3 regions of the Arthrobacter sp. UYCu723 genome follow, and region 2 is predicted to be linked to each of the others. Evidence: riboswitches for the same ligand, from Rfam matches in the RefSeq annotation. Region 2 holds a riboswitch; each other region holds the start of a gene.

What was found. A riboswitch is a leader RNA that binds a small molecule or an ion and turns the genes downstream of it on or off. The one in region 2 is predicted to bind S-adenosylmethionine.
Region 1: it holds a riboswitch for S-adenosylmethionine, as region 2 does, so the genes downstream of both, ACVWZ8_RS14480 (aminotransferase class V-fold PLP-dependent enzyme) here and ACVWZ8_RS01265 (bifunctional o-acetylhomoserine/o-acetylserine sulfhydrylase) in region 2, are expected to answer to the same signal.
Region 3: it holds a riboswitch for S-adenosylmethionine, as region 2 does, so the genes downstream of both, ACVWZ8_RS09760 (DUF1737 domain-containing protein) here and ACVWZ8_RS01265 (bifunctional o-acetylhomoserine/o-acetylserine sulfhydrylase) in region 2, are expected to answer to the same signal.

Annotation. Positions count from the first base shown of each region.
Region 1 covers NZ_JBSSBW010000001.1:3,076,787-3,080,048, forward strand. The annotation lists gene ACVWZ8_RS14480 (aminotransferase class V-fold PLP-dependent enzyme) at 38-1,504, opposite strand; SAM riboswitch class IV at 1,540-1,653, opposite strand; gene ACVWZ8_RS14485 (glutamyl-tRNA reductase) at 1,758-3,092, opposite strand; gene hisN (histidinol-phosphatase) at 3,202-3,262, opposite strand, start outside.
Region 2 covers NZ_JBSSBW010000001.1:267,890-271,151, forward strand. The annotation lists gene metX (homoserine O-acetyltransferase MetX) at 1-118, opposite strand, end outside; SAM riboswitch class IV at 130-245, opposite strand; gene ACVWZ8_RS01265 (bifunctional o-acetylhomoserine/o-acetylserine sulfhydrylase) at 360-1,676, opposite strand; SAM riboswitch class IV at 1,741-1,856, opposite strand; gene ACVWZ8_RS01270 (VOC family protein) at 2,059-2,697, shown strand; gene ACVWZ8_RS01275 (CPBP family intramembrane glutamic endopeptidase) at 2,825-3,262, opposite strand, start outside.
Region 3 covers NZ_JBSSBW010000001.1:2,078,996-2,082,257, forward strand. The annotation lists gene ACVWZ8_RS09750 (O-succinylhomoserine sulfhydrylase) at 1-979, opposite strand, end outside; gene ACVWZ8_RS09755 (rhodanese-like domain-containing protein) at 980-1,390, opposite strand; gene ACVWZ8_RS09760 (DUF1737 domain-containing protein) at 1,387-1,635, opposite strand; SAM riboswitch class IV at 1,733-1,848, opposite strand; gene ACVWZ8_RS09765 (ATP-grasp domain-containing protein) at 2,223-3,167, shown strand; gene ACVWZ8_RS09770 (glycosyltransferase) at 3,154-3,262, shown strand, end outside.

The DNA.
Region 1 (3,262 bases), 2.8 Mb from region 2:
CCTTCGAATTTACCGCACGTGGGGTTACCGCGGAGGCCTACTCCGCCACCGCGCACGGCGCGGCGCCGGCGGTCCCCGGCGTGTTCGGTGCCCAGTGAGGGTAGCTGCGGGCGTCGTTGGACGGCACCCAGCGGCCGGCATCCACCACGTAGTCCCAGCCGAGGCCGGTCCGCCGCAGCTCCTGGATACCGGCGAGCAGCCGCTGCGCATCCTCGAGCCGCGAGCCGAGGCCGAAGCTGGCCCGCAGCGAGCCCGAGGGCAGGCCGAGCCGCTTGAGCAGCGGGTGGGCGCAGAACCGGCCGTCACGCAGTCCGATGCCGTGTTCGGCGGAAAGGTAGGCGGCAACGAGGCCGGCGTCGTAGCCTTCGACGGAAAAATTGACGACGCCGATCATGCCGGCGCCCTGCCCGTCGCCTTCAGGGTCCGTGTCCGCGAAGATCCGGTGGACCGTCACGCCGTCGATCTGCTGGAGACCCTCGACGACGAAGGAGCGGATGGTGTCCTCGTGGGCGTACCACTGCGTCTGGTCCAGGGCGGCAATCACCTGGGTGGCCCGGGCCAGTGTTGCCGCGCCCAACACATTGGGGGAGCCGCCCTCGTGCCGGGCCGGGCCTGTGGTCCAGCTGACCGTGTCCAGCCTGGCGTCGCTGACGGCTCCGCCGCCGGCCAGGTGCGGGGTGCCGGCGTCGAGCCAGTCCGGGCGCCCCACCAGCACGCCGGAACCGAACGGCGCGTAGAGCTTGTGGCCGGAGAAGGCGAGGTAGTCGACGTCGTCCGCGGTGATGTCGATGCGCCGGTGCGGGGCGAGCTGGGCGGCATCGACGACGATCCGGGCGCCGTACTCGTGGGCAAGGGAGGCCAGGGTGCGGATGGGCAGGATCTCGCCGGTGACGTTGGAGGCGCCGGTGACGGCGAGCAGGCTGATGCCGCCTTGCGCCAGCTGTTCGCGCAGCTTGTCCAGGGTCGCGGCAAGGGTGGGGGCGGCCACGACGCTGCGGTGCGGCACGGTCTGCCAGGGCAGCAGGTTGGCGTGGTGCTCGATATCGAGGTAGAGAACCTCCCCGGTGTGCCTGCCGTCGCTGACCGGCAGGCAGCCGGCCAGCAGGTTCAGCGAGTCGGTGGTGTTGCGGGTGAAGATCACGGAGTCGCCCGGGCGGCCGCCAACAAACTCGCGAACGATGGTGCGGGCGTTTTCGTACACGGAGGTGCTGATCTGGGAGGCGTAGCCGGCGCCGCGGTGGACGCTGGCGTAGAACGGCAGGATCTCGTTCAAGTAGGCCGACACCACGGACAGTGCGGGGGCGGAGGCTCCGTAGTCCAGGTTGGCGTAGCGGACGTGTCCGCCCTGGATCAGCGGGGCCTGGATCTCCGCCCCGGTGACCGCGGCGAGCGGCCTGCCGGCGACGGCGAAGCGGTCGGGGAGCGCCGCTGCGGAGGCGGGGCGGACCCCGCCGGAGGCAGGAAAAGTGGCAGGAAAGGTGGCGGGAAAAGTGGCAGTCGTCATGGGACCTCGCTCGAAAAAGGACCCCAAGCACCGGGGATCCGCGCTTGCCGCGTCCGTTCCGGACCGGCCAGGTCGTCACCCGGGGCACCCCACCGCGAATGGAGGGTTGCCGGCCAGCAAACCGGGGTTTAGCGCTGGCACTCGTGACCTGCTTCGAGCCTAGGACATCCCGGCCGCCGCGGAAAAGGCAGGGCAGGAATGTGAAGCGCTTTGTTACGCACCGCAGTGGCTGGTGCCTTTGGTGCGTCGCGGCCTACGGCGCGGCGCTGGCTGCGCTGCTGAGCTGGACATCAAGGCCGAACAAGGCCTCCAGGGCTGCCGTGTAGTCGGCCTGGCGGCCGGCGGTGGCCAGCTCCCTGGCCCGGACGGTCGGGGTATGGAGCAGCCGCCGGACGATGCGGCGCAGGGCGATGTTCACGTCCTCAGCCGGGGCGCCACCGCCGTGTTGCCGTCTGACCCGCTCCATTTCGGCGTCGAGGACGTCCTGGATGTACCGGCGCAGGGCAACGACGGCGGCGTCGACGGCGCGGATCGCTTCCTGCTCCTCGAATTGCCGGGCAGCCTGCCTGACCAGGGCATGGGCGAGGCGAAGTGCTTCGGCGTCCGCTGGGGGAGCGGCAAGCTGCACGGATCCCAGCGTGATCAGTTCGACGCCCGGCAGGTCCGCCACGTGCGGGTCGAAATCGTGGCTGGGAGCCAAGTCAATGACGGTAAGCGGACGGGCTGCGTCCTGCCTCCAGCGCGCCAAGCTGGCGGCGCCAATGCGAGCCCCGGTGCCGCTGCTGCCGATGATGACATCTGCCGCGGCGGCGGCGGCGGGCAGCTCCCGCTCTGTCAGCGGCGTTCCGCCCCGGGCGGCCGCAAATGCAGCGGCCCGCCCGGAGTGGGAGTAGACGGCAACACTGATGCATTGCCTGCTTCTCAGGAGTTCCGCCACGTGCGCGGCGTAGGCACCCGTGCCTACCAGGACCACGGATGCCCCGGCCAGGCTTCCCTGGCTGGATCCTATGGCTGCCAGATCCAGGGCGACGGTGGCGATGGATCGTCCGGCGGCGCTGAGGGCTGTCCGCGCCCCTACCGCCTTGGAAACGCGGGAGGCCGCTTGAAACAGCCGACTCAACCGTCCGCCGGCCGTACCCGCCAGCTGGGCGTCGGCGAGGGCGCGGCGGACCTGGCCGGACACCTGGCGCTCACCGACCACAACGGAATCCAGTCCTGCCGCCACCGCGAAGAGGTGCGCGGGGACCGACGCGCCCTGGACGTACTCGAAATGCGACGTGAGCAGGGCGGCCGGCAGGCCGGAGCAGCGGCAGAGGGCGGCCAGCGCATCGGACCGCGCGGACTCAACGTCCCGGGCCGAGGGGACTTCGCAATAGATTTCGAAGCGGTTGCAGGTGGACAAGACCAGCGATCCGGAAACGGCGGGACTGCTGGCGAGGAGGTCCGGGGCTAGCTCGGTGGAGACAGCATGCAGCCGCGCAGCCGAATCGTGGTCCAGATCCCGGTACCTCGCAATGAGCGCCAGTAGCACCGGCCCCGATCCGGAGTCCCCGGATGCGGGATCCGCCGTTGGATGTGTTCCGGACATGGCTGTTCTCCTCCCAGAAAAGGTCCAGGCCGCGTCGCGACAGGCACTCAGGCCCGCTGCCGTGGCCAGAGTGATGCATCGACCTTCGGGATATCTTGAGCGCGGGACCTTACAGCAGGTCGTCGAGGCCCGGGTTGAGGCGCTTGAGGACCTCCGAGTGCAGGATCGAG
Region 2 (3,262 bases):
GCAGTGTTTCGGGCACTGCGCCAGGCACTGTTTCGGGCACCGCGACGACCGGGCCGGTGGCTGGCATATGGGCGGTTTTGCTTCCGGGTACACCCGTGCGGGTGACGGCAATCGTCATGTGAGGACCTAACTTCGCGCTTGCCCGCCGTCGGCAGACCGGCAGGCCAGGTCTTCACCCGGGGCACCCCGCCGCAAAAGGAGGGTTGCCGGCCAGCAAGCCGGGGCTGTCACTGGCACTCATGACCTGCCACTAGCTTACGAAACGAGGCGCCGTTGTGGCGAAGATTATGACGGCTATGTGACTCGAGGCCGTGGTTCCCGGCACCCCTGCGCGGCAGGGGTGCCGGGAACCGGCGGACTCAGACGCCCTTGGCCGCGCGGAAGCCGGCGTCGAGGTCCGCGATGATGTCGTCAATGTGTTCCAGACCCACCGAAAGCCGTACGAGTCCAGGATTGACGCCGGCAATTGTCTGCTGTTCCGGCGACAGCTGGCTGTGGGTGGTCGACGCCGGGTGGATGACCAGCGAGCGCACGTCGCCGATGTTCGCGACGTGCGAGTGCAGTTCGAGGGCGTCGACGAAGCGCTTGCCGGCCTCCGCTCCCCCGGCGATGTTGAACGCCACGACGGCGCCCGTCCCCTTGGGGCCGTACTTGCGGCCGCGCTCGTACCAGGGGCTGGACGGCAGCCCCGCATAGGCGACCGATTCGACGTCGTCCCTGGCCTCGAGCCATTCGGCCACCTTGGTGGCGTTGGCGACGTGGCGCTCGACGCGCAGGCTCAGGGTCTCGATCCCCTGGGCGATGAGGAAGGCGTTGAACGGCGACACGGCGGAGCCGAGGTCGCGCAGGAGCTGGACGCGGGCCTTGAGGATGTAGGAGAGATTCGCGCCGAGGGCGCCGTCCTTGCCGAGGTCCCGGGCGTAGACGAGTCCGTTATACGTGGGGTCCGGCGTGTTGAAGCCGGGGAACCGCTCCGGGTCCTTCCCGAAGTCGAAGTTGCCGGAGTCCACGATCACGCCGGCGATTGCGGCGCCGTGGCCGCCGAGGTACTTGGTGGCGGAGTGCACCACGATGTCAGCGCCCCACTCGATCGGCCGGATCAGGTACGGCGTGGAGAGGGTGTTGTCCACGATCAGCGGGACACCGGCCTCGTGGGCTACCTTCGAGACGCCCTCGATGTCCAGGACGTCCTGGCGGGGGTTGGAGACCACTTCGCCGAAGAACAGCTTGGTGTTGGGCCGGACGGCGTCGCGCCACTGCTCCAGGTTGTCCGGATCCTCCACGAAGGTCACGGAGATGCCGAACTTCTTCAGCGTGTGGGCCAGCAGGTTGTAGGTTCCGCCGTACAGGCTGGGGCTGGCCACCACATGGTCGCCGGCCTCGGCGACGTTCAGGATCGCGAAGGTCTCCGCGGCCTGGCCGGAGCTCAGCAGCAGGGCCGCGAGGCCGCCCTCAAGGCTGGCCACCCGCTGTTCCACGGCATCCTGGGTGGGATTGCCGATCCGGGTGTAGATGGGGGCGAGTTCGGCAAGCGCGAAGCGGTTGGCGGCGCTTTCGGCGCTGGGGAACACGAACGACGTCGTCTGGTAGATGGGCAGGGAACGCGCGCCGGTGGCGCTGTCCGGTTCCTGGCCGGCGTGGATCTGGCGGGTTTCGAAGGACCAGGCATTGGACATCGGAATACTCCTCAAGGACCGGGCACAGCCCACCCCACAGGCCATCGGCCCGGGGGCGGTGCAGGCGCCGCGCTTGCCCTCCGGCGGGCGCCGGACGGCCAGGTCTTCACCCGGGGCACCCCACCGCGATACGAGGGTTGCCGGCCAGCAAGCCGGGGCTATCCGCTGGCACTCATGACCTGGCTTCAGTGTAGGAACGCTCCCCGGGCCTTGGATAGCTTTGTGACAAAGATGAAGCCCGCCCTCCGGCACCCCGGGTCCGCGGGCGGAGTCCTGCCGTGACGGGCGCAACGATGGCGCCCGCACCACCACAGAATGACATCCCATCTCGCTTAGGATGCCCTAAGCTGAGAGCTCCATCACAAAGTGCCAAGATGATGGCATGCGCATGGATCACGTTTCTTACGCCTGTGAACGAGATGGTTTGGCAGCCACCACCGACCGTATTGCGTCTGCCCTCGGCGTCGAAGCCGTAAAGGGCGGAGTACACCCCCGTTTCGGGACCCGCAACATGATTATCCCGCTCGCGGGACACAAGTACCTGGAAGTCGTCGAGGTCCTGAACCACCCGGCTTCGGACAAGGCTCCCTTCGGCCAAGCCGTACGCGCCCGCTCCGAAGCGGGCGGCGGCTGGATGGGCTGGTGCGTCGAGGTTGACGACCTGGCACCGTTCGAAGAGCGGCTCGGCCGCGCTGCCGTCAACGGCAACCGGAAGTTCCCCGACGGCCGCGAGCTGGTCTGGAAGCAGATCGGCATCCTGGGACTCATCGCCGACCCCCAGGTCCCGTACATGCTCAAGTGGGAGGGCGATCCGGAGCTGCACCCCTCCAACGCCTACCCGAGCGACGTCAAGATGACGTCCCTGACCATCGCCGGCTCGGCAGACCGCGTCACGGAATGGCTGGGTGAACAGGTGGAGAAGCCGCTGGAAGATGTCGCCGTCAACTGGCTTGCCCCGCATGGCACGCCCGGCATCCTCTCCGTCACCTTCGAAACCGCTTCCGGAGCCGTCACCATCTGAGGCCTTCACTGCCCTAACACTTCGGCCGCCATCAGCGGGTGCCAATGACGTCACCCATTGATGGCGGCCGAGATCGTTTAACGGCCGGCCTGGCGCGCCGGCCGCGGGCGCCTCAGCCCGGGCCGGCTCAGCCCAGACCGATGGCCTTGCCGAAGAGGCTGAACCCGACGAACGCCACGATGTCCAGCAGCGCGTGGGCAATGACGAGCGGCATCACCCGGCGGGTCCGGGTGTAAATCAGCGCGAAGATCACTCCCATGACCGCATTGCCGATGAACGGCCCGAAGCCCTGGTACAGGTGGTAGCTGCCGCGCAGCATGGAGCTGGCAAAGATTGCCACGGGCATGCTCCAGCCGAACTTGCCCAGCCGGTCCAGCAGGTAGCCCACCACAATGACCTCCTCCACGATCCCGTGCCGGACCGCGGAGAGGATCAGCACCGGCACCGTCCACCAGTAGGAGTCCAGCGCACTGGGGATGATCGCCGTCGTGATCCCCAGCGCCCGGCCTCCGGCGTACAGGCCCAGCGAGGGAATCCCGATCAGCGCGGCCAGGCCCAGCCCCTG
Region 3 (3,262 bases), 1.8 Mb from region 2:
TCGCCGAGCGCCCGGGGGACGGGGAAAGTTCCAGCGTGAGCACGGTGCCGCCGGCCGTCATCTGCCTGGCCGCGAGCTCGTACTGCGGGTGGGATTTCAGCAGCGGGTACAACACCGCGCTGACCGCGGGCTGCTCCTCGAGCCATTCGGCCAGCCGCAGGGCGGACGCCGAGGAATGGTTGACGCGCAGCGCCATGGTCTCCAGGCCCTTGGTCAGCACCCACGCGTTGAAGGCGGACAGGGCGGGTCCAGTGTGCCGCATGAGCTGCTTGACGGGCCCGTCAATGAATGCCTTCGTGCCCAGGATCGCCCCGCCGAGCACCCGGCCCTGGCCGTCGATGTGCTTGGTGCCGGAGTAGACCACCACGTCCGCGCCGAGGTCCCCGCAGCGCTGCAGCAGGGGGGTGGCGAAGACGTTGTCGACGACGACGGTCGCCCCGGCAGCATGGGCCAGTTCGCTCACGGCGGCGATGTCCACAATCTCCTGCATCGGGTTCGATGGCGACTCGAAGAAGACCGCGGTGGTCGGCTCCGACAACGCCTCGCGCCACTGCTCCAGGTCCGGCCCGTCGACGAAGACCGTTTCCACACCCCAGCGCGGCAGGATTTCGTTGAGGATCACAAAGCAGGAGCCGAACAGCGAGCGGGCGGCGACCACACGGTCCCCGGCGCCCAGCAGCGCGCCGAGCGCGGTGAACACCGCGGACATGCCGGACGCCGTCGCAAAGCACGCCTCGGTGCCCTCGAGCAGCCGGAGCCGTTCCTGGAAGGTCGCCACCGAGGGGTTTCCGTAGCGGGAGTAGACGAAGCGCTCGTCCTCGCCGGTGAAGGCGCGCTCGGCGGCGGCGGCGGATTCGTAGACGAAGCCGGAATTGAGGAAGACCGGCTCGGTGGTTTCCTGGAAGCCGGTGCGGTCAAGTCCGCCGCGGACAGCCTGGGTGTCGGGGCTCCAGCCGGCGGCGTCGGGATTGAAAGTCACTTAGTTCTTTCCGAGGTTGGTGGGCAGGCCGCGGTTCTTCCAGCCGTTGACGGTCCGTTCGCCGTAGCGGTCGGGCTCGCCTTCGAAGCCCTCGAGGACGTTGTAGGAGGTGAAGCCGGCCTCGGTGGCGGCGGTTGCGGCGGCGATGGAGCGGGCACCTGAACGGCAGAGGAACACCAACTCGGTACCGGAATCCTCCGGCGCCTGCTGCTTCAGTTGCTTCACGAACTGCGAATTGGGGATGCCGCCGGCCAGGCTCCACTGGATGAAGAGCGGATCATTTTCCGTCGCTTTCGTGTCCGGGATGCCGATGTGGGCCCATTCCGCCTCGGTGCGGACGTCCACCAGGATGGCGCCCGCCTCCAGCTTGGCCCAGGCTTCCTGCGGGTCCAGGTCTCCGGCGTAGCTCACGCGTGGCCCTCGATGGTCTCTTCGTAGCCGACGCCGTCAATTCCCAGGCCTTCGACCGCGTCGGCGACGGCGGCGTCCGCGCTGGCAATTGCGGCCGGCAGCACCACGGCCTGGGCGACGATGACGCTGCTGCCGTTGAAGGCGGCGGAGGGGCTTCCGTGCAGCACGTAGCCTTCGGCCAGCGCCGCCGAAACGCGCTCGCAGAAGGAGCGGTCGTCGGGGCCGGTGAACAGGCGGTAGGCCAGCTTTTCCTCGGCGGCTGCGCCGGGGACGGCTGCGGACGGGGCGGGTGCTGTGGTGGGGACAGCGGGGGCGGATGCGTCAGGCACGACGGTACTCCTTCTTTCACGCTTGCAGCTCGAATGGGTCGATATGCCGAGTATTCACCTGAGGCACCCCGCCGCGAAAGGGAGGGTTGCCGACCGGCCAGTCAGGGCTTGGCGCCGGTTCTCATTACTCCCCAAAAACGTAACATCTGCAGGGCTGGCCCGCACCGCCGCCCTCGTCATGTTCCGTAACCGTAACCGTCTCCCGGCGCTGCCGGCGGAGCCGGCGGAGCCGGTCGGGAGACGTCAGGCAGTGTTTTGACCGGAGCGGTCCGTCGGGGTAGCCAGCGGCTGAATATACGTATCTACCTGTCCGGCCGACTATCTCCGCCGGGGACAGTTTCGAGTAGCGCCTACTCGGGTCTTCTGATACGTCGCTCGCCTTTACTGGGAGGCAGGCAACAGGTCCCGAGAGGTCTCAAAGTGCCAACCGCCGCAACTTGAGGGGGTACCGCGCAGGGTCATGCCAGGCCCTGTCCGCCGTCTCAGAACTGAATGGAGAAACTGTGAAACCCCGTGTCCTGATTACCGGCGCCGGCGGCCCTGCCGGCCTGGCCCTCGCCGCCCAGCTGCGGTCCCGGGGCATTCCCTTCCTGGGCGCTGACGCCCGCGAACTGCCGGAAGGGACCGGCGTCACCGCTGTCAGGGTACCCCCGGCCGCTGACCCTGAACTGATCCCGGTTTTGCGCCGGCTGGTCGCACGGGAGGGAATAAATTTGGTCATCCCGACTTCCGGCGAGGAACTGATGCAAGTCTCGGCGGCCCGCGCGGGTTTCGGAAGGGACGTCCGTGTTATCACAGGCGAGCCCGGGCCGGTGGCTGTCGCCAGCGATAGGCTCTTCACAGCCTGGCTCTTGCGGTCGGCCGGGGTCCCGGTCCCGCGGTTCGGAGTCCCCGGGGACTTTGCCGGCGCCAACGCAGCGATGGCCGCGCTGGACGGCCCCGTGGTCGTCAAGCCCCGGGTTTCCCGCGGCGGATGCGGGGTGATTGTCGTGGACGGAAGCGTGGACGTCGACTGGGCAGGACTGCCGGACGGGCAGATCGTGCAGGAATACATTCCCGGAACGGAATATGTGCCCGTGGTCTTCGGAACCCCCGCCCACAACGGTACGGCCCCGTTTGCGGTCGTGGTGGAAAAGACCGGGCGCGCAGATCAGGACGTGGTCAACGCGATAGCCGTCCGCCGCGCCGCGGCCGGGGAGGCAATGGATGTGGGCAATGTGGCGATGGCCGCCGTCCGTTCGCTGGGGCTGACCGGCCCGGTCGAACTTACCGTCCGCCGCCGGGCCGACGGGACTCCGGTGGTGCTGGAAATGAACGCCCGGTTTGGCGCCCACAGCGAAGCGGCGCCCGAGCTGCTCGACGCCGTGCTGGCCTCCTTCAACCTGCCGTCCTTCAATCCTGCGTCATTCCGGCAGGGAACCGGAGCATACGCCCATGCCCTGGTTTGACTCAGCTGAGCCGGGAATCCACCCGGGCCTGCTCCTCCCCGGCGTACTCATCACCGGTCTGCCGGTCCTCCTGTTCGGCCTCGTCCGGCTGCTCG